DNA from 4 places in the Massilia varians genome. Region 3 is predicted to be linked to each of the others. Evidence: predicted binding sites of a transcription regulator. Region 3 holds the regulator's gene; each other region holds the start of a gene.

Region 1 (5,391 bases), 680 kb from region 3:
ATAGCCCGGCAGGTCGAGGGCCTTGCAGCCGCGGCGAGCGGTGTCGGTGAATTCCACGCGGCCCTGGTCGTCCACGCATTTATAGACGGCGCCCTGCGCCTGCGCCCCGTTGTGGAGCGCCATGGCGGCGGCCAGGACAATCATGGAGCGGCTGACGAAGTGAGTTGTCTTTCCCATCAGAAATCAGTCTGCACAATAAACGTGCATGCATTGTAGACCGGGCGAGTGTACAGGAAGGATGAAAAAAGGCGGGGAAAGCCTCCGCTTTCCCCGCCTTTGTTACAGACCCTTACGCAGCGTGATGCACGAGCGCAACGGTTCCGTTGACTGCCTGATTACGACGAGTAGTACATGTCGAATTCGACCGGGTGCGGGGTCATGCGCATGCGCTGCACTTCGTTCATCTTCAGCTCGATGTAGGCATCGATCATGGCGTCCGAGAACACGCCGCCGCGGGTCAGGAACTCGCGGTCCTTGTCCAGGGCTTCCAGCGCTTCCTCCAGCGAGGCGCACACCGTCGGGATCAGCTTGTCTTCTTCCGGCGGCAGGTGGTACAGGTCCTTGGTCGCGGCTTCGCCCGGGTGGATCTTGTTCTGGATGCCGTCCAGGCCCGCCATCAGCAGCGCGGCGAAGCACAGGTAGACGTTGGCCAGCGGATCCGGGAAGCGGGTCTCGATGCGGCGGCCCTTCGGGTTGGCCACGTGCGGGATGCGGATCGAGGCCGAACGGTTCTTGGCCGAGTAGGCCAGCTTGACCGGGGCTTCGTAGCCCGGCACAAGGCGCTTGTACGAGTTGGTGCCCGGGTTGGTAATCGCGTTCAGGGCGCGCGCGTGCTTGATGATGCCGCCGATGTAGAACAGCGCGGTTTCCGACAGGCCGGCGTAGCCGTCGCCGGCAAACAGGTTCTTGCCGTCTTTCCAGATCGACTGGTGCACGTGCATGCCCGAGCCGTTGTCGCCGTTGATCGGCTTGGGCATGAAGGTGGCGGTCTTGCCGTAGCTGTGGGCGACGTTCCAGATCACGTACTTCATGTTCTGGGTCCAGTCGGCGCGCTCGACCAGGGTCGAGAACTTGGTGCCGATTTCGTTCTGGCCGGCGCCGGCCACTTCGTGGTGGTGCACTTCGACCGGGATGCCCATCGATTCGAGGATCAGGCACATTTCCGAGCGCATGTCCTGGAAGCTGTCGACCGGCGGGACCGGGAAGTAGCCGCCCTTGACGGTCGGGCGGTGGCCGCTGTTGCCGCCTTCGATGTCCTTGTCGGTCGACCAGGAGGCTTCGTCCGAGTCAATCTTGACGAAGCAGCCCGACATGTCGATGCGCCACTTGATCGAGTCGAAGATGAAGAATTCCGGCTCCGGGCCGAAGTAGGCGGTGTCGCCGATGCCCGACGATTTCAGGTAGGCTTCGGCGCGCTTGGCGATCGAACGCGGGTCACGGTCGTAGCCCTTGCCATCCGACGGTTCGATCACGTCGCACTGCAGGAACAGGGTGGTCTCTTCCATGAACGGGTCGATGTTGGCGGTGGCCGGGTCCGGCAGCAGCAGCATGTCGGACGCTTCGATGCCCTTCCAGCCGGCAATCGACGAACCGTCGAAGGCGTGGCCCGACTCGAACTTGTCTTCGTCAAAGTGCGAGACCGGCACGGTCACGTGGTGCTCCTTGCCGCGGGTATCTGCAAAGCGCAGGTCAACGAACTTCACTTCGTTGTCTTTGATGAGTTGAATTACGTCTGCAGCCGTCTTTGCCATTCGTATCTCCTGATTGAAAAGGGGGTGCCGCGCCGGAAGACCTCGCAGCGGGGCAACTTGCCGTACATAAAAGCATGAACCATGCCAAGCTGCCGTTATGAACAAATGCACAATGCTTCGTTGGAAATCGCCCGACTCCGGCCTACAATCTTCCCACCAAGGCATCGCCTGGCAGTGCAGTGCCGCACCATCTTGGTGCGCGCGCAGCGCCGATGCACCATCGCAGCGCAGGATACACCGAACCAAGTTGGTGCATCGACTTTTCTTGTTCAAAACGGATCACATCATGACGACTACCGAGACCATCCTTGCCCAAGCCCGCCAGCGCGCCAGCGGCCAGCCCTATGCCGGCGCGGTCACGCCCGAAGAGGCCTTCGCGCTCTTGCGAAGCGATCCGCGCGTGAAGCTGGTCGACGTGCGCACCGACGCCGAGCGCGACTGGGTCGGCCGAGTCGCGGTTCCCGAGACCCAGCACGTCGCGGTGCAGTGGGCCACCTATCCGGGCGGTGCGCCGAATCCCGCCTTCGCTGCCCAGCTCGAGCAGGTGGCGCGCAAGGATGAGGTGCTGCTGTTCCTGTGCCGTTCAGGGGTGCGCTCGCGCCACGGCGCGCGGGTGGCGACCGAGCACGGGTTTGCCGAGTCCTACGACATCCTGGAAGGCTTCGAGGGTGACCGCGATGCGGAGGGGCACCGCAAGACGGTCGGGGGCTGGTGCAAGGCCGGGCTGCCCTGGGTTGGCGCGTAGGGTGGACGGCTTCGCCGTCCGCGCGTTCAAACCGGGCGTGAATAGCCTGTACGTCTATTCAAACGGTGGTTGAACGCGCGTTCGGCGGAGCCGAACACCCTACGGCATCACCATCAGCTGCAGTCCCGACGCCGCCCCCGGCGCGCGGTACACGCGCTGGGTCGCCTTCCTGAAATCTTCCGGCTTGGCCTTCGGGATATGGGTGAAGGTCTGCGGGTTCAGGTCGATCAGCGGGAACCACGAACTCTGCACCTGCACCATGATGCGGTGGCCGCGCCGGAAGGTGTGGTTCACCTCGCCGATGTCGAAGCTGATCGCTTCTTGCTTGCCCGGAGTGAAGGGCTCGGGCTTCTCGAAGCTGTTCCTGAATTTGCCGCGCAGCGGATTGCCGCGCACCAGCTGCTGGTAGCCGCCCAGGTTCAGGCTCGGCGGCGCGACGTCGTTGCCCTTGCGCTCGACCGCCGGCGCCGGATAGTCGCTCGGGTAAACGTCGATCAGCTTGACCACCCAGTCGGCGTCGGTCCCGGTGGTCGACACGAACAGCTTCGGCACCACGGAGCCGACCACGGTCAGGTCTTCTTCCAGCACCTCGCTCTGGTAGACCAGGACGTCGGGGCGGGTGGCGGCGAAGCGCTGGTCCGACACCATGTACTCGCGCGGCACGCCCGTGGCCGGGTAGCCGATGAAAGGCACCGGCTTCTTCGGATCCGCGACATACTCGTCGTAGCCGGCGCCAGATGCGGCCGGCTGCTGCCAGCCCAGCGTGCCGTTCGGGCCGAAGTACAGGGTGCGCGCCTTGGCGGGCGCCGGCGGCCACGCAGCATAGCTGCGCCAGACATTGGTGCCGGTCTCGAACGCCGTCACGGCGGGCAAGGCACGCGCCGGCTTGACGCCCTTCAGGTGCTGCTCGAAGAAGGGGAACTGGATCTCGCGGCGGAAGTATTCGCCCGTTTTGGCATCGAAATTCACGTGGCCGAGACGAGCGCCGTCGCTGCGCGCCCAGCCGCCGTGCACCCAGGGTCCCATCACCAGCGCGTTCGGCGTGCCGGGGTTGTATTTGCCGACCGCCTTGTAGATCGCGAACGGACCGGCCGGGTCTTCCGCATCGAACCAGCCGCCCACAGTCAGCACCGCTGCCTTGACGTTCTTCATGTGCGGCGTGATGGCGCGCGAGCGCCAGAACTCGTCGTAGGTGTCGTGCACGATGGTAGGCTCGAGCAGCTCGCGCTGCTCGGCGCTCATGGTGGCGAGGATGTTCTCCATCGTCAGGCGCTTGAGGAAGAAGTCGTAGGCATCGGCCTCGCCATAGGCGAAGCGCGAACGCTCCTTGTTGCCCGTGGTCGGATTCTGTTGCGGCAGGAAGGACGCGTAGAAATCGAAGTTCGCCGACAGCATGAAGGCGCCGCCGTGGTAGGAGTCGTCGCCCATGTACAGGTCGGCAATCGGCGCCTGGGGCGAAGCCGCCTTGATCGCCGGGTGCGAGTCGATGATGCTGGCCGCCGTGTAGAAGCCCGGGTAGCTGATGCCCCAGATGCCGACCCGCCCGTTGTTGTTCGGGATGTGCTTGAGCAGCCATTCGACGGTGTCGTGCATGTCCTCGCTTTCCTGGCCCTCCCCTTTGGCGCGCTTGGGCTTCGCGTGCGGCGTCATCTCCTGCCAGCTGCCCTCCGACATGTAGCGCCCGCGCACGTCCTGGGTCACGAAGATGTAGCCGGAGTCCTCCAGTTCGCGCGAGGGGCTGAGCGCCTCGGGGAACCAGTCCACCCCGTAGCGCAGCTCGCCCTGCGCATACACGCCCGCGCTGTAGGGCGTGCGCTGCACCAGGAAGGGATAGGGCCTGGAGCTGTCCTTGGGCACGTAGAGCGTCGTGAACAGCTTCACGCCGTCGCGCATCGGAATGCGGTACTCGTACTTGGTGTAGGCTTCGCGCGGGTTGCGCTTCTGGGCCGGCGCATCGGCGGAGGCTACGGCCTGGCTGGCGGCCTGCGCGCCTGCGCCGCAGGCCAGCATCGCGGCCAATGCCAGGGCGGAAAACGGGTGACGGATCATGGCTTCTTTCGGGAAGGCGGACAAAGACCGCCAGTGTAATCCGTTTCCCGAGGGAATTGCTATTCCTGCACTATGGCTTCGGCTGCGGCACCGCTACCCCATGCCGGTCGATGGTGCCGCGCACCCGCTCGCGCACGAAGTTGATGTGGCTGCGCAGGCGGTACAGCTCTTCCGCATAGGCGAGCGGAATCGAGATGTGGTTGACGCGTTCCTCGATGTCGTCGAGGCGCCCCAGCAGACCGTCCCGTACGGCGTCGCGATCGTCAGGATCGGTCGCTTCGAGCTCCTGCTCCACCTTGCGCAGCTCGCCGTACCAGCGGTACACGCGCGAGCGCACGCGCCACACGTAGATCGGCGGGACGATCTTCGACAGCGGGATCAGGAGCGCCGCCAGCGCCACCACGAACACCCACAGGCGCTCGAACAGGTTGGCGAGCCAGAAGCGCAGGTAGCGCTGCAGGAAAGGCGGCCCGTCGCGGTAGTAGCGTTCCGCCTCGCGCGCCACCGGAATCTCGGTGTACTTCGGCGAAGGGAACTGGCCCTGCTGCTGGAACCAGCCCGCCTTGCCGTGAATCTCGCCGGCCGATTTCACCAGGAGGCCCACCAGGGCCGGATGCAGGTCTTCCCTGGCCACCAGGGTGGCGGTGGGGGGCGATCAGGTGGTAGTCCTGGGACGGGATGTCGCGCCCGAGGTCGACGATCCCGCGCGGCAGCACCACGTGGGTGAGGAAAGGCAGGCGGCGCGTGTAGGCGTCGGCCTGGGTGAAGTTGAACAGCCGGATGCCGGGGGTCTGCAGCAGCATCTGGATCAAGGGCGCTTCGGGTGCGGAGCTGAACACCAGGCCG
Region 2 (5,391 bases), 450 kb from region 3:
GTTGCCCAAGCCGGTGGTGCTGACCAACGGCGTGTTCGACATCCTGCACCGCGGCCACGTGACCTACCTGGCGCAGGCGCGCGAACTGGGCGCCTCGCTGGTGGTGGCGGCCAACACCGACGCCTCGGTGAAACGCCTCGGCAAGGGCGACGACCGCCCGCACAACACCCTGGCGGACCGCATGGCGGTGCTGGCGGCGCTGGAGTCGGTGAGCCTGGTGGTGGAGTTCGACGAGGACACCGCGCTCGAGGTGGTGCTGGAAAGCCGCCCCGACATCTACGCCAAGGGCGGCGACTACGACATGACGGCCATCCCGGAAGGGCAGGCGGTGCTGGCCTATGGCGGGCGCGCGGTGGCGATCGATTTCGAGCACGACCGCTCGACGACCAAGCTGGTGGCCAAGATCAGGGGCTGAGCTTGGCTTCGCCGGACGGCCGCCTGTCGACGGGGCGGCCGTCCATGCGGCGCTTGCCGGATCCGGCAAGCGTGTTATGCCGAGGCCTTGCGGCTGCGGCGGCGCAAGGCCGTCATGCCGGCCAGGCCCAGGCCCAGCAGCGCGACACTGCCGGGTTCCGGCACCTCGTTACCGCCGCCTTCGCCTTCGATCGCGATGCCGAAGAAGTTGTCGGCGCTGCCTTGCGCGTTCAGCAGGGATGCCGACAGGCCGATGCGGTTGGTGGCACTGAGCACCCCGTTGACGCCGCTGATACCCGCGTCGTCCAGGACGAAGCCATATCCGGAATTGCCGTTGCCGGTCTGGGTCGTCGGAAAGACGACCGGTTTGTTCAGGCTGGTGGAATAAAGGATGGCGCCAGCCATCGAATACACCGTCAGGGTCATCGCGTTGAGCGTAATGCCATTGGTAGCAGCGGCGCCAGGTTCATTCGGATTGAAAATCAATAACAGGTTGGCCGCGTCGGTAATGCCGAGTTGGCCGAATGAATAGGTCGCATTCTTATTGCCACCGTCCGCGGAAACGTTACCCGTGGTAACGTCAGCCGATCCGGACCAGCCAACGCTTCCGGACGCGCTCGTGTTGTCGCCCCTGGGTTTCAAGGACAGAATCGAACTGACATTGCCGAAGCCGGTGCCGCCCAGGTCCACCGTGTCATTCGGCGGCAGGGCCTGAATAATGCCTGCCTGACTCGACATGCAAATACCCGACAGGGCTGCGGCGATTACCATTTGTTTGAATAGATTTCGGCTCATCATCATTCCTTTCAGTGACAAAACATTCCCAATTGAAAATCCCGCTTTGGTGCGAGCTGGTGTCGATCTGATAAGTAATTGATTAATAAAAACTTTTTCAGAATCACCTTTGGTTTATGCAGGATTCATACCAGAATTTGTATTTACAATAAATTCAAATACTTAAAACGAGGAGGAATGCAACGATCAATGAAAGTGTCAAATTCATCGACAACATTCATATCAATGTAGATTCTTTATATAAATGGTTAATGTTGCTGGAGGTGAATTGAATATGACAATAAAGTTAAGTGAATTAAATACTTGGCAATCGTCTTGTTATTTGGTTAAAGCTGTAAAAGATTTCTCTATATCAAAAAATACCCCTTTGTTTGTTGCCTTGCGGAATTAGATCAACTATATTTACGAACTGAAAAAGGCAAACCGTGCGAAAGCGCGGGACGCAAAGTCACGGTCTACCGGGCGCAGGCCCCATGACGGCAGGACTGCCAGAGCAAGTACACTTCCCGGATTCCGCCGTGCGGTCCGGTGTGGAGGCGTGCGTTCATGCGGCAGTCCTGTCGAGAGCAAACACTTAACAGGAAATGCCATGAACTTCATTCACATCCCCTTCGTGCTGCGCACCCTGACCCTCGCCGTGCTCGGCGCCAGCGCCGTTTCCGCCGCAGCCGCGCCAGCCAACGATGACCTGCTGGTCAAGGGCCGCATGCTGGTCGAAGTCCGCGACGGCGTCACGACCGATTCGCTCGGCAAGATGATCGAGACGCCTGGCCACAAGCGCTACAAGCTCGGCCAGAGCGGCATCTACATCGTCGACCTGCCGGCGAATGCCTCCGAAAAGGCCGTGCTGGCACGCCTGAAGAACAATCCGCACGTGAAATCGGCCGAGCAGGACCGCCTGGTGCCGAGCACGCTCGCGGTGAACGACCCCTACATCGGCAGCGCCTGGCACGTCGGCAAGATCGGCGCCAACGCCGCCTGGGACCTGGCCCAGGGCAGCGGCGTGACGATCGCGATCCTCGACTCGGGCATCGACGCCGCCCATCCGGACCTGGCGCCGAACCTCGTCGGCGGCTACAACGTGTACGATTCGAACACCAACCTGGCCGACGTCTGCGGCCACGGCACCTCGGTCGCGGGCGCCGCCGCCGCGGTCAGCGACAATGCTATCGGCGTGGCCGGGATCGCCGGACGCGCGCGCATCATGCCGGTGCGCGTCGCCTACAAGAAAACCACCGACGGCGGCTGCTATGCCGCCTACAGCACCGTCGCCAGCGGCCTGATCTACGCCGCCGACAACGGCGCCCGCGTCGCCAACGTCAGCTATGGCGGCGTGACCACCAGCTCCTCGGTGACCAGCGCGGCGAACTACATGAAGTCGAAGGGCGGCCTGGTGTTCGTTTCGTCCGGCAACACCGGCACCGACCAGGGCTTTGCCCCCAACAGCGCCATGATCGTGGTCGGCGCCACCGACAGCAACGACAACCGCGCCAGCTGGTCGAGCTACGGCAGCTTCGTGACCCTGACCGCGCCCGGCAGCGGCATCTGGACCACCCGCATGGGCAACGGCTACGCCGCCGTGAACGGCACCTCGTATGCGAGCCCGGTGGCAGCCGGCGTGGCCGCGCTGATGATGGCCGCCGCCCCGACCCTCAGCAACAGCCGCATCGAAAGCCTGCTGGCCTCGACGGCGGTCGATCTGGGCACGGCTGGCCGCGACAATGACTTCGGCTACGGCCGGGTCGACGCCGCCGCCGCGGTCAAGGCGGCGCTCGCCGCCGCCCCGGCCGTCGACGGCAGCGCGCCCAGCGTCGCCATCCAGGCTCCGCTCGGCAGCAGCACGGTGTCCGGCCTGGTGGCCGTCGATGCGGTTGCCAGCGACAATGTCGGCGTGACGCGTGTCGACCTGCAGGTCAACGGCACCACGGTGGCCAGCGACACCAGCGCGCCCTATGGCTTCAGCTGGAATTCGGCGGGCGTGCCGAACGGAATGGCCAACCTGGTGGCCGTCGCCTTCGACGCCGCGGGCAATGCGGGCCGTTCGGCCAGCGTGGCCGTCAACGTCGCCAACGCCACCACGGTGCCGACGGCGGGCAAGGACACCAGCGCGCCGGTCGTCAGCATCGTCAATCCGGTGGCCGGCGCGGTCTCGGGCAACGTCAAGGTCAGCGTGAGCGCCAGCGACAACCTGGGCGCCGCCGCGCTGTCCCAGCAGCTGCTGGTCAATGGCGCCGTGGTGGCGCAGGGCAGCGGCGGCACCCTGTCGTACACCTGGAATACGCGCAAGCTGAAACCGGGCGCCCATACGCTCCAGGCGATCGTGCGCGACGCCGCCGGCAACGTCGGCAGCGCCAGCGTGAGCGTGACGATCCGCTGAGCTTCAAACGCCGCTTGTCCTTCCAGCGCCCGGTGCACCGTACCGGGCGTTGTGCATTTCGTGGCAAGATTGCCGGACCTTAGACAGACAGGAGTCCGCATGCTGATCGCCCAAGTCACCGACCTGCACCTGCACGCGGATCCCGGGCATCCCAACCTGGCGCGCTTCAAGCGCGTGCTCGATCACCTGCTCACGCTCCAGCCGCCGCCCGATCTGCTGGTCCTGAGCGGCGACCTGGCCGACGATGGCGCGCTGGAGAGCTACCGGCATTTGCAGGGCGCGCTGGCGCGCTGGCCGCGCCCGGTGCGTCTCGCGCTGGGCAACCACGACAGCCGCGCGCACTTTCAAGCCGTGTTCGGCGGGGTGCATGCCGCCGATGGTTTCGTGCAAAGCCGCAGCGCGTTCGGCGCCCTGCAGGTCGTCGTGCTCGACACCCTGGAAGAAGGCCGCCACGGCGGCGCCTTCTGCGAAGCGCGCGCCGGCTGGCTGCGCCAGGCCGTGCAAGACAGCGAGGGTGCGCCGCTGCTGGTCTTCCTGCACCATCCTCCGGTCGACGTCGGCATTCCGTGGATCGACCCGGGACCGTGCCAGGACTGGATCGCCCGTCTCGACGGCGCCCTGCAGGGAGCGCAGGTCGCGGGCATCTGCAGCGGCCACGTGCACCTGGGCGGCGTGTTCCGCTGGCGCGGGCGGCAGGTCGTGACTTGTCCGTCCTCGTCCTCGGACCTGAGCCTGGGCTTCGCGTCGATGATGGGAGGGCAGCCGGACGGCCGGCCGCTGGTGGAGCAGGGCGAGCCGGCTTTCGCGCTGAACCGCTGGGAAGACGGCGCCCTGGCGACGCTCTTCGGACGCTGTCCGCAGCGTGTGCTGGCGCGCTGGGATGCGGGCACCCAGCCCATGGTAACGAGCATGCTGGCCGAAAAAAAGCCGGCCTAGGCGATGCTGTCGCTCTCGATGCGGCCGTCCACCAGGGTGATGGTGCGGTCGCATTGCTCCGACAGGCGCGGATCGTGCGTCACCAGGAGCACCGCGCAACCGAACTCGCGGTTGAAGCGGCGGAACAGCTGGAACACTTCGGCGGCGGATTTGCTGTCGAGGTTGCCGGTCGGTTCGTCCGCCAGCAGCAGGGCCGGACGGGTGACCAGGGCGCGCGCCACCGCCACGCGCTGCTGCTGGCCGCCCGACAGCTGGTCGGGCTTGCGCGCTTCCATGCCCGCCAGTCCCACCTGCGCCAGCAGGGCGCGGGCGTGATCGGCCTGGGCGCGGGTCGGCTTGCCGCCCACGGCCATCAGCGGCATCAGGACGTTTTCCAGCGCAGTGAAGGCCTGGATCAGGTGGTGGAACTGGAACACGAAGCCGATGGTGCCGCCGCGCAGGGCGGTGCGGCGGGCATCGTCCATGGCGCTGGTCGGCTCGCCCAGCAGGAACAGCTCGCCCGCCGTGGGCCGGTCGAGCAGGCCGATCAGGTTGAGCAGCGTGCTCTTGCCGGAGCCCGAGGCGCCCACCAGGGCGGCGAAGTCGCGCCGCTCCAGGCGCAGGTCGATACCGTGCAGCACCTCGACCTCGGTCGGCTTGCCGACGTTGTAGCTCTTGCGCAGGCCGTCCAGGCGCAGCACTTCCTGGCCGGCGTCGTGCGCGGGATCGCGTTCAGACATGGCGAATCGCCTCCACCGGATCGAGGGCCGCCGCGCGCCGCGCCGGCACCGCCGCCGACACGATCCCGGTCACGGTCGCCAGCGCCGCCGCGCCCGCCAGCAGCGCGGGATCGAGCGGGATGGTGAACAGCTTCGGCCCGAAGGTATTGA
Region 3 (5,391 bases):
TGCGCGCCTGGGTCAAGGAACTGGCCGACCTCGAACATGCGCCGCTGACCCTGTTCTTCGAATCCTTCGCCTTCAAGGTGGGCGTGCCGCTGGATGCCGACTTCGTGTTCGACGTGCGCGCGGTTCCCAATCCCTATTATGACCTGGCGCTGCGCCCGCTCACGGGCCGCGACCAGCCGGTGATCGCCTTCCTCGACGCCCAGCCGAGCGCCACCGAGATGCTGGAAGATATCCGCAAGTTCGTGGAAAAATGGCTGCCCTCGTTCAAGACGGACAACCGGTCCTACCTCACCGTGGCGGTGGGCTGTACCGGCGGCCAGCACCGCTCGGTCTACATGGCGGAAAGGCTGGGGGCCTACTTCGGGCAGACCGAACGGGTCATCATTCGTCACCGCGAGCAGCCGACCCACGCGGCTGTTTAATTTGTCGCGATAAGGTAGGGTGGACGGCTTCGCCGGCCGCGCGTGCAAACAGTCCTTGATCTGCAGCGCAGCGTCAATTCATCGGTGAGTTGAACGCGCGGTCGGCAGAGCCGACCACCCCACGAGAAACGTCAAGCTAAATGCCGCAGCGGGTGCGCGTAATCCGGCCACACCGGCTCGAAGAAGCGCGCCACCATTTCCGGCGTCACGTCCTCCAGCGCCGGCGGATTCCACTTCGGCTGGTTGTCCTTGTCGATCACCAGCGCCCGCACGCCTTCCAGCACTTCGCCGTGCTCGAAATTGCGGCGCACCAGGTTGCGCTCCATGCGCAGGCATTCCGCCACGCCCAGCGAGGCGCCGCGCTGCAGGAGTTCGTGGGTCACGCACATCATCAGGGGCGAGCGCTGGCGCATCGCCTTGAGCGCCTTCTGCGCGAACGGGTTCTCGTCGCGCCCCAGCGAGGCCATGATCATGCCCACCGAGGCCGCGCCGAAGTGCGCGTCGATCACGCCGCGCTGCGCCTGCAGTTCGCTCGCGCCCAGCTGGCCCGCGAATTGCGCCGCATAGGCGCGGATCGCCGCCGGCAGCTGCGCGCCGGGAGTCGAGTCGATCAGCGCCTGCAATCCACCGAGCTCCGCGCCCGGCACGAACACGTCGGCCAGGCCCACGTAGAGCGCATCGGCCGCGCCGATGGTCAGTCCGGTCAGGCCCAGGTACTGGCCCAGCTGGCCCGGCGCATGCGACAGGAAGTGGCTGCCGCCGACGTCCGGGAACAGGCCGATGTTCACCTCGGGCATGGCCATCTTGGTGCGGTCGGTCACGATGCGCAGGCCGCAGCCTGGTCCGCCCTGGGCGATGCCCATGCCGCCGCCCATCACCACGCCGTCCATCACCGCGATGTACGGCTTCGGATAGAAATGAATCAGGTGGTTCAGTGCGTATTCTTCGGTGAAGAAGTCTTCCAGCAGCGCGCTGCCGCCCATCGGGCCGACCTGGCCCATCTCGTGGAAGAAGCGGATGTCGCCGCCCGCGCACAAGGCCTTCTCGCTGCTGCTGGTGATGACCACCGCGTCGATGCCCGCGTCATCCTTCCATTGCAGCAGGATGGCGCTCAGGGCGCGCACCATGTCAAGCGAGAGAGAGTTCAGGGCTTTCGGCCGGTCGAGCGTGATGACGCCGGTGCGGTTGGCAGCGCGGGTCAGGACGGTATCGGTCATGATGGTCTTCTGTGGTCGAAAAGACATGCATTCTACAGAACATTTGTACAAATACGGAAGCAAGAAAAAGTAACAGGTATTGTACAAAAGCAAAAAGGGCGTCCCCTCAGACGCCCTTGCTGTTGTGCTACAGCTGGTTCGCAAACGGTGCGTTACGCAGCGGCGGCTTCTCCGTTGTCCGGAAGGCGCTTGTGCGCCACGTGGTTATGATTTTGCAGCATGGATTTGTGTTTCAGAACCTGCCTGTCCAGCCTGTCCATCAACGTGTCGATGGCCGCATACATATCCTGGGCCGCACTCGCCACGTGCAGAATTTTTCCCGATACCTGTAGGTTGATCTCGGCCTTTTGCCGTTTTTCTTTTTCAGTGAGGTTATCGATGGCGAGGAACACGTGGGTGTCGATCACGTGGTCGAAATGGCGGGTGATGCGCTCGAGCTTATTCTGAACGTATTCACGGATGGCGGGGGTGACTTCGAGATGGTGGCCGCTGATTGTGAGGTTCATACACACTCCTTTGGGAAGGTGCCCTGCCCGCGCCACAAGGTGAGAGTGGGCAGGTGCTTTACAGGGATTTGCGGAGGCTGACGGGCGGAATCTTGAGCGCTTCGCGGTATTTGGCAACCGTCCGGCGCGCAATGACCATACCTTGTTCCCCGAGCATCTCCGCGATCTTGCTGTCGGATAGAGGATTCCTAGGGTCTTCTGCTCCTGTCAATTGCGCAATAAGCGCGCGGATCGCCGTCGAGGAGGCTTCTCCCCCCGCTTCGGTGGCGACGTGGCTTCCGAAGAAGTACTTCAACTCAAACATGCCGTGCGGGGTCAGCATGTATTTCTGCGTGGTTACACGTGAAATCGTGCTCTCGTGTAGGCCTAGTGTATCAGCTATCTCACGCAAAACAAGAGGGCGCATGGCAACCGCGCCGTGGCTGAAAAAGTTGCGCTGGCGCTCGACGATTGCCTCGGCCACACGCAGGATCGTGTCGAAGCGCTGGCGCATGTTCTTGATCAGCCACTTGGCTTCCTGCAGTTGCGCGCCCATCTGGCTTTCGCTCCTGCCCTGCTTGAGCAGGTTGGCGTACAGGCTGTTCACGCGCAGCTTCGGCATGACTTCCGGGTTCAGCGTTACCTGCCAGCCGTTCTTGGCGCGGCGCACGATCACGTCCGGCACCACGTAGTCCGATACGCCCGAGGAGAAGGCCGCGCCGGGATGCGGATTGCATTGGCGGACCACGGCCTGCACCTCGCGCAGGTCTTCGTCGTCGCAGTCGAGCGCCTTTTTCAGCTTGGTGTATTCGCGCTGGGCGAACCAGCTCAGATAGCCTTCGACGATTTTCAGGGCGAGGCGCCGCGTCACCAGGGGAACGCCCGGCATGCGGCGGATCTGCAGGGCCAGGCATTCGGCCGCGCTGCGCGCGCCCACGCCCACCGGGTCCAGGCTCTGCACCAGCGCCAGCGCGCAGCGCAGTTCGTCCATCTCGATCTCGAGTTCCTGCGGCAGGCGTGCATGGATCTCGTCGAGCGGCTCTTCCAGGTAGCCGTTGTCGTCGAGCGCATCGATCACCAGCTCGGCCAGCGCGCGGTCGCGCATGCCGCAGGCGCTCAGGCGGATCTGCTCGGCCAGGTGCTCGCGCAGCGTGATGCCGTCGGCTTCCAGCTGCGGGCGGCCGTCTTCGTCGTCGCCGCTGCGCGCCCCGCCGCCTTCACCACCCCAGTCCATCTCGGCATCGCCGCGCTCGCCGTTGCCCTCGCCATCGGCGCCCTCGTGCTCGGCCTTCGCGCCCTCCTGCGCCACCGAATCCGGCGGGGCGGGCGGCGCTTCGCCATTGGCCGGCGCGGTATTGATCGCGCCGTCCGCCAGCAGCCGCACCGAGCGGTCGAGCGGATCGTCGAGCCGTTCGAGCAGCGGGTTGTCGTGCAGGATCTGCTCGATCTCCTGGTGCAGTTCGAGCGTGGAAAGCTGCAGCAGGCGGATCGACTGCTGCAGCTGCGGCGTGAGCGCCAGGTGCTGCGACGTGCGTAACTGGAGAGACTGTTTCATGCCCGATGCTCTGATTACATCCTGAAGTGCTCGCCGAGGTACACGCGCCGCACGGATTCGTCGGCGATGATGTCGTCAGGGCGGCCCGAGGCCAGCACCGCTCCCTGGTTGATGATGTAGGCGCGGTCGCAGATGCCGAGCGTCTCGCGCACGTTGTGGTCGGTGATCAGGACGCCGATGTTGCGTTCCTTCAGGAAGCGCACGATGCGCTGGATCTCGATCACCGCGATCGGGTCGACGCCGGCGAAGGGCTCGTCGAGCAGCACGAAGCGCGGATTGGTCGCGAGCGCGCGCGCGATCTCGACGCGGCGCCGCTCGCCGCCCGACAGCGACAACGCCGGGTTCTCGCGCAGCTTCTCGATCTGCAGTTCGGCCAGCAGGGTGTCGAGGCGCTCGTTGATCTGGTCCTTGCCCAGTGGCTTGCCGTCCTCGTTGCGTTGCAGCTCCAGCACGGCGCGGATGTTCTCCTCCACCGTCAGCTTGCGAAACACCGAGGCTTCCTGCGGCAGGTAGGACAGGCCCAGCACCGCACGGCGGTGGATCGGCAGGCTCGAGATGTCGGTGCCGTTGATGTCGATGGTGCCGGCATCCGACGGCACCAGGCCGACGATCATGTAGAAGGAAGTGGTCTTGCCGGCGCCGTTGGGGCCGAGCAGGCCCACCACTTCGCCGCACTCCACCTGCAGCGATACGTCGCGCACCACCAGGCGCTTGCCGTAGCTCTTTTGCAGGCCTTTGACGATCAGGGTACTGCAGCCGTCGACCGCGGTCGCCGCTTCCGCGTTCATGCCTGCGCTCATGGCTGCCGTCATTGCTTGGCACCTTCGGCGGGCGCCGCGGTACGGCGCGGCGCGATGATCAGGGTGCCGCGGCCGCCGCCGACCTTGCTCTGGCCGGTGGGATCGTTGCGCACCTGCGCGACTTCGCGGCGGTTGTCGTAGGAGATGAACGGGCCCTTGATCTCGTTGGCCAAGCGGCCGTTCTCCAGCTCGCGCACTTCGGCGTTGTTGAACAGCTTGACCAGTTCGGCGCGCTCGTCGTATTCGATGCGCTGGGCCTGGCCCTCGACCCACAGGTTGGGACCGCCGTCGCGCTTCTGGCGGAAAGTCGCCAGCTTGCCGTTGTTGGCGGTCAGGGTCACGCTCATGTAGCCCTCCGGCGTTTCCTTCACCAGGGCGCGGTCGGACTTCAGCACCAGGGTGCCGCGCGTGAGCACGACGTTGCCGGTCAGGATGCGGGTCTGGGTGACCTCGTCGACGTCGAGGGAATCGAAGTTGATCACGGCCTGCTTGAGCGAATCGGCACGCTCGGCCGAGGCGCCGAAGGCGGCCAGGCTGAGGAATACGGCAGCGATGATTTTTTTCATGTTCTTGCTTTGTCCTGGGTTGACGCGGCGCGGCGCTACTGCCGCTGCGCGCGTGGCGGATAGACGATCTGGCCGCGGCTGGCCAGGTGCAGCTTCTGGGTCGCGTTGTTGGCCACCATGCCGGTGCCGGTCACGGTGGCGGCCCCCAGCTGCATTTCGATCGCTTGGTCTGTCTTGAGGATTTCTTCGTCGGGCAGCACGGTCAGCGCCTGCGTCTGCACGCGCAGCGCTTCGCTGGTGGGCGTGGCCGGGCGCTGGATGTCGACGTTGCCGAGCAGTTCGACGCGATGTTCTTCATGGTAAAGCTCGGCGCGGTTGGCGACGATGGTCATGCGCGGGCGGCCGG
Region 4 (5,391 bases), 140 kb from region 3:
CCGACGGTCGCCATCGGCTGGCCGTCCGGGCCGGTGACGGCGCCCTCGAAACCGAGCGCCACGTCGCTCAGTTTCGCCAGCGCGATCAGGTCGCGGCGCGAGACTTCGCGCGGGTAGCCGGCTTCTTCCTCGTCGCCGGTGAACACCACGGTGATGGTGGTGTTCTCGAGCGCGCCGGCGCGGTGCAGGGCGCGCAGGGCGGCAATCGCGACCACGTTTCCGCCCTTCATGTCGGCCACGCCCTGGCCGCGCGCCGTGGTCTCGCTCACGCGTTCCCACAGCGGCGCGGGCGCGTCGGGTTCGAACACGGTGTCGAGGTGGCCGAGCAGCAGCAGGCGTTTTCCCTGCTTGCCCATGCGGTTGGCGACCAGGTGGCCGGCGCGCCCCATCGCGCGCGGCATGTCGATCCAGACGGTCTTGAAGCCCAGCGCGTCCAGCTCCTGGCGAAACACCTCGCCGGTAGCGCGCACGCCGGCCAGGTTGAAGCTGCCGCTGTTGATGCGGGCGCTGCGTTCGAGCAGCTTGATGGCGTCGGGCTGCCAGGCCTTGACCTCGTCGGCGATGCGCTGCTCGGTTGGCGACAGGCCCTGGGCCTGTGCGCCCGTGGCGAGCAGTGCTGCCAAAACGAAGGAAAGGGCGAGTGTGCGCGGCATGACGTCATCCTGTGCAATGAAGATGCGCAACTTTACTACGGCAAGCGTAGTGGGGAAAACCTCGGCTCAGCCTTTGAACAGTTTCAACAAGGTCACCGCCGGCGAGGCGGAACCGATCTTGCGATTGCTCCGGATGGCGTCGATGACTTCGACAAGCTCGTCGTACTTGTCGGCCTGGCGTTCATCCAGGTTGGTCATGTTCATGTTCCAGCGAGGAAAAGTACGGAAGCTTGCCGGCTCGTTGTAGAGCACGCGCGAGTTCTTGTGGCGGGGATCGCTCTCGATTTTTTTGTACAGCTTGGCAAGTGTCGGGGCGGGGCCCTCGAGCACCTGAAGAAACCATCCGCCGTTGTAGAACAGGCTTCCTGTCACATCGATCAGCTCGTTATTGGAGCGCGCCTTGACATGGATCTCGCGCAGATCGTCGACCGACATCTTGCGCACCGCTTGACTAACATAGACGAGTTGATTGATTGACATAAGTTCTTTCTAAAGGGTTAAAGGACTGATCCAGTTGAACCGCGCGGGAACCGCATTTATACTAAGAAAAATTACTTTTATCACGGAAACTCTAGTAAATGAACCGATAAAAGCGGGTCAATAGCTGTTTTCCCATGTTGAGGTGAGTGATTCTTCAATTCGCATAGTCCCGTGTCTGTTGGAATTGCTTGACAATCATTTTTAGTGATCTTAAAGTGATATCACTTTGATGTTACCTAGCCAGGAGGAGTCGAGCATGCACGCAGCACCTACGCGCCACGAAAAGGCGTTCTCATCCGTGAATGGTTACCTGGCGGCCGCTGCCGGCGTTGTCCTGCTCCTGGCCGCCATCTACCTGTTTGCGTCAGGGGAGTTTCCCGCCATCGTGGCGAGTTTCCTCGTGGGCCTGGCCGCTGCCGCCTGCCTGGGCGGCCTGTTCATGCTCCAGCCTAACGAAAGCGCGATCCTGACCCTGTTCGGCAAGTACATCGGCACCGACCGCAGCGAAGGCCTGCGCTGGGCCTTTCCGCTGTACGTGAAGCGGCGCCTGTCGCTGCGCGCGCGCAATTTCAACGCCCCGACGCTGAAGGTCAACGACAAGCGCGGCAATCCGGTGGAGATCAGCGCGGCGGTCGTCTGGCGCGTGCGCGACACCGCCCAGGCCGTGTTCGAAGTGGATGACTTCGAGCGCTATGTCGCGATCCAGGCGGAAGCGGCGCTGCGCCACCTGGCATCGCAATACGCCTACGACGAGGGCGAGGACCTGCCGGAAGGCGAAACCACGCTGCGCGCCGGCATGGACGTGGTGGCCGACGCCCTCAAGCGCGAGCTGCAGGCGCGCTTCGAAGGGGCGGGTGTCGAGGTGCTCGATGCAAAGCTTACCCATTTGGCATATGCTGCCGAGATTGCGCAGGTCATGCTGCGTCGCCAGCAGGCCGAGGCAATCATCAGCGCCCGTGCCAAGATCGTGCACGGCGCGGTCAGCATGGTGGAAGCGGCGCTGCGGGGCCTGTCCGAGCGGGGCATCGTCGAGCTCGACGACGAACGCAAGGCGGCCATGGTGAGCAACCTGCTCGTGGTGCTGTGTTCGGACAAGGAAACCCAGCCGATCGTCAACACGGGCACACTTTATAACTAGCAGTCGAAGAGCATGGCAAGTCCTGGCAAAAAAGCGTTTCCTTTACGGATAGACCCGGCCTTGTGGGAGGAGTTGCAGCGCCTGGCCGCCCGCGATTTGCGCAGCGTGAACGCGGAGATCGAATTCCTGCTCAGGGAAGGCCTTGCCAGGCGCGGCATCAGACATGTCGAGGCCAGGGGCAAGGGCGACGAGGCAGGCACGGAGCAGGGCGCCGAAGCATCAGGGGAGATTTAACAATTCGGTGTCGGATTTCTTTACACTAATAAATTTTTTACAGAGGCATTAATTCTTTCCTCATAGTAGAAAGTTCTAGTTGGCATGGATGTTGCTTCATATGGGTCATGCACCATCCATCAGAATGAGGTAATTAATCCATGAAACAATTCTTCAAGGTTGCAATCGCAGCCGCCGCCTTCGCCACCAGCACCTTTGCGCAAGCAAATGTGATTGAGATCAAAGCAGACTACAAGTCGAACACCAAGCTGGTCGCTACCAACGCCAGTGCCGGTTTCTTCTTTGATCTCTCGTTGCTGAATCTTGCCAATTTCACGTTCAACAAGGGTGTCGATGTGATCGAATCCGCATCCTTGACGTTCAATCTGAATGACAATGGCGGCACCGAGGCCTATACCATTCAAATCGGATCGAACCCGATCTACAAGAGCCCAGTCATGGATATCCCTAACAGCGGCGCGTTGTACACCTATGCTGTGCCGACTGCCGATCTTCTCAGCTTCGCCACTACCGGCGTGCTCAATGGCAGCGTCAAGCGTGATGCCGGCAATTTCACCTTCAAAACGGTCACCCTCAACGCCAGCATTCGCCAGGCCCAGGAAGGCTCGTCCGCCGAAGTGCCTGAGCCGCTCGGCGTCACGCTGTTTGGTATCGGCATGATGGGGCTGCTCGCGGCACGCCGTAAAGCAAAGGCCTGAACCGCTCTTGCTCATCAAAATAGCCTGCGCTTGCAGGCTATTTTTTTATGGGTGCGCCCAGCATGGGCGCACTCCTGCGGGTGAAAGTCCCGCCGCGAGCTGACCACAGTGAGCGAAGTGAAGCGCAACTGCGGAAGGGTAACCGACCGTGGGAAGGAAGCGTGGAGCATAAGTCACGGGCCGAGGAACACGAACCGCATAGAAGGCGTTGCCGATCAGGGCGAGCGGGCCCATAACCGCGAAGCTCTTGTGGTCAAAGCAAAGCGGCGTAGATGCGGCGGCTGTGTGATGAAGGAGTGCGGCCCTTACCTGGGGACGCCCCGCCTTGTGCCTGAAAGGGCGACGAAAAAAAAATCGGAGCGGGGTCTCAGCAGAGGTCATAGTAGTCGGAGGTAGCGCCGGGAAGGCTCGACTCCGCCGACGAAGGACCAAACGAGTGGGAGTGAATCCGATATGCCGATGCAGAAGGTACAGCGTCAGATGCCCGCTAACGCGGGGCGGGAAGCCGTAGGGCAAGGTGAAGCCATGCCTGACGCTTTCAGCGACGAAGCGTTCTGCCCGCGGCATGCAACCGGAAACACGGGGTCGGCGCTGTTGCAAGCGGCGCTGACGACAGAGAACCTGCGGCGGGCGTTCAAGCGTGTGCGGGCCAACAAGGGAGCTGCCGGCGTGGATGGACTGGACATTGACCAGACTTCACGGCTGCTGGCGACCGAATGGCCACACATACGGGAACAACTGCTGACGGGGACGTACCGGCCCAAGCCGGTACGTCGGGTGACGATACCGAAGCCCGACGGTGGCGAGCGCGAGCTCGGCATTCCGACGGTGACGGATCGGCTGATCCAGCAAGCACTATTGCAGGTGCTGCAACCGATCCTTGACCCCACTTTCAGGTCAAACGCAAGGTGGCGGAAAAGCCGCTGCAGGCTTACAAGCAACGCATTCGGGAACTGACCTGCCCGTCCGGCGGACGCAGCATGCCGGATGTGGTGCAGGGACTTCGTTCCTATATGCTGGGTTGGAAAGGGTACTTCCAGCTGGCGCAAACCCCAAAGGTCTGGCGCGGACTCGATGAATGGTTGCGGCACAGGCTGCGAGCTATCCAGCTCAAACACTGGAAACGCGGAAGCACCATGTATCGGGAACTGCTCAAGCTTGGGGCTTGGCGGTCGGCAGCAAGGCACGTGGCGGCGAACAGCCGCCGCTGGTGGCACAACAGCGATAGGCTACTCAAAACAGTAATGACTATCGGCTACTTCGACCGACTGGGCGTACCTCGCCTGTCCTAACCTCAACTACTCGAACCGCCCGGTGCGGACCCGCATGCCGGGTGGTGTGGCAGGGGAGCGGCCCTCAGGGCCGTCCCCTATGCCGATCCGGGCCTGTTCGCGTCTTTGCAACAATGCCGGCGGGATTGATAAGAACGACAAATTCGGAAAACCGTCCTGCGCCGCTTGCGGACTGATACAGCCAGGCCTCGTAGCCGCTGTCGAACACGACGCTTTTGGTCGGCCCGAACGCCGCCAGCAATTGCGCCTTGGTGGTCGTGCCCGGGATGACGCCCTGCTGCAGGCGCTCGGCCGGCACCTGCGTGCCCGGCGGGGCCGCCGTGGTGGCGCAGCCGGCCAACAGGAGGGCCGCGAACAGCGCCCGCTTCATGGCGCATCCTCCATGTAGTCGAACTCCACCAGCGTATCGTCCGGCCAGGACTTGTCCCAGATCGGCGCATAGAAGGTACGGTCCAGCATGACCTGGCAGTCGCAGTACTGCAAGTCGGCCTTGCTCAGTTCTCCCCCCGCATACAGCATGCTGAAGGGCAGGGTCTCGACCCGCTCATGTGCCCCGTTCGCGGCGCGCAGGCGGACCGAGAATACCGGCCGTTCGGCGAAGAACAGGTAATTGCCGTTCGGGCTGTTGCACACCTGCTCGGGCGTGCTCAAGGCATTGGCGATCCAGCCGAACAGCGGAGAGCTGTTGGAGACCAGTCCGGCTTCGACACCCACCAGGCATTCCAGGCGCATGTCGCCCAGGCGCCGGGTGCCGGCGGGCAGGCCGGGCGTGATGATCTGCGCGCGCCAGGTCATGCTGGTGGTCTTGCGGTTGGCGAGGACGGCCGCGTCTTCGCGCAGCGCGGTCTCGTGACGCGGCAGGACGAAGCTGTTGTCCGGCGCCACCTCGACCGGCA

Evidence for each region. The regulator sigma-54, encoded in region 3, starts transcription at its own class of promoters, with help from an activator protein. The targets are predictions, from matches to a motif close to TGGCANGNAANCTGCTTT.
Region 1: glnA (type I glutamate--ammonia ligase) is a predicted target of sigma-54. The motif match lies at 1,821-1,838, and genes of this name have one in related genera.
Region 2: MasN3_RS05925 (PEP-CTERM sorting domain-containing protein) is a predicted target of sigma-54. The motif match lies at 1,325-1,342, and genes of this name have one in related genera.
Region 4: MasN3_RS04470 (PEP-CTERM sorting domain-containing protein) is a predicted target of sigma-54. The motif match lies at 2,586-2,603, and genes of this name have one in related genera.

Annotation. Positions count from the first base shown of each region.
Region 1 covers NZ_AP026966.1:1,503,189-1,508,579, reverse strand. Annotated here, with positions in the region: gene MasN3_RS07005 (DUF4124 domain-containing protein) at 1-177, opposite strand, end outside; gene glnA (type I glutamate--ammonia ligase) at 336-1,751, opposite strand; gene MasN3_RS06995 (rhodanese-like domain-containing protein) at 2,038-2,496, shown strand; gene MasN3_RS06990 (CocE/NonD family hydrolase) at 2,596-4,545, opposite strand; partial or broken gene MasN3_RS06985 (TAXI family TRAP transporter solute-binding subunit) at 4,616-5,391, opposite strand, start outside.
Region 2 covers NZ_AP026966.1:1,279,072-1,284,462, forward strand. Annotated here, with positions in the region: gene MasN3_RS05920 (adenylyltransferase/cytidyltransferase family protein) at 1-415, shown strand, start outside; gene MasN3_RS05925 (PEP-CTERM sorting domain-containing protein) at 490-1,209, opposite strand; cyclic di-GMP riboswitch class I at 1,617-1,702, shown strand; gene MasN3_RS05930 (S8 family serine peptidase) at 1,799-3,586, shown strand; gene MasN3_RS05935 (metallophosphoesterase) at 3,686-4,522, shown strand; gene MasN3_RS05940 (ABC transporter ATP-binding protein) at 4,519-5,241, opposite strand; gene MasN3_RS05945 (ABC transporter permease) at 5,234-5,391, opposite strand, start outside.
Region 3 covers NZ_AP026966.1:826,959-832,349, reverse strand. Annotated here, with positions in the region: gene rapZ (RNase adapter RapZ) at 1-422, shown strand, start outside; gene MasN3_RS03840 (enoyl-CoA hydratase/isomerase family protein) at 554-1,639, opposite strand; gene hpf (ribosome hibernation-promoting factor, HPF/YfiA family) at 1,792-2,145, opposite strand; gene MasN3_RS03830 (RNA polymerase factor sigma-54) at 2,204-3,679, opposite strand; gene lptB (LPS export ABC transporter ATP-binding protein) at 3,694-4,467, opposite strand; gene lptA (lipopolysaccharide transport periplasmic protein LptA) at 4,488-5,045, opposite strand; gene lptC (LPS export ABC transporter periplasmic protein LptC) at 5,081-5,391, opposite strand, start outside.
Region 4 covers NZ_AP026966.1:962,912-968,302, forward strand. Annotated here, with positions in the region: gene MasN3_RS04450 (M20/M25/M40 family metallo-hydrolase) at 1-653, opposite strand, end outside; gene MasN3_RS04455 (BLUF domain-containing protein) at 720-1,133, opposite strand; gene MasN3_RS04460 (SPFH domain-containing protein) at 1,390-2,271, shown strand; gene MasN3_RS04465 (hypothetical protein) at 2,284-2,505, shown strand; gene MasN3_RS04470 (PEP-CTERM sorting domain-containing protein) at 2,646-3,203, shown strand; partial or broken gene MasN3_RS04475 (group II intron maturase-specific domain-containing protein) at 3,657-4,495, shown strand; gene MasN3_RS04480 (hypothetical protein) at 4,560-4,865, opposite strand; gene MasN3_RS04485 (hypothetical protein) at 4,862-5,391, opposite strand, start outside.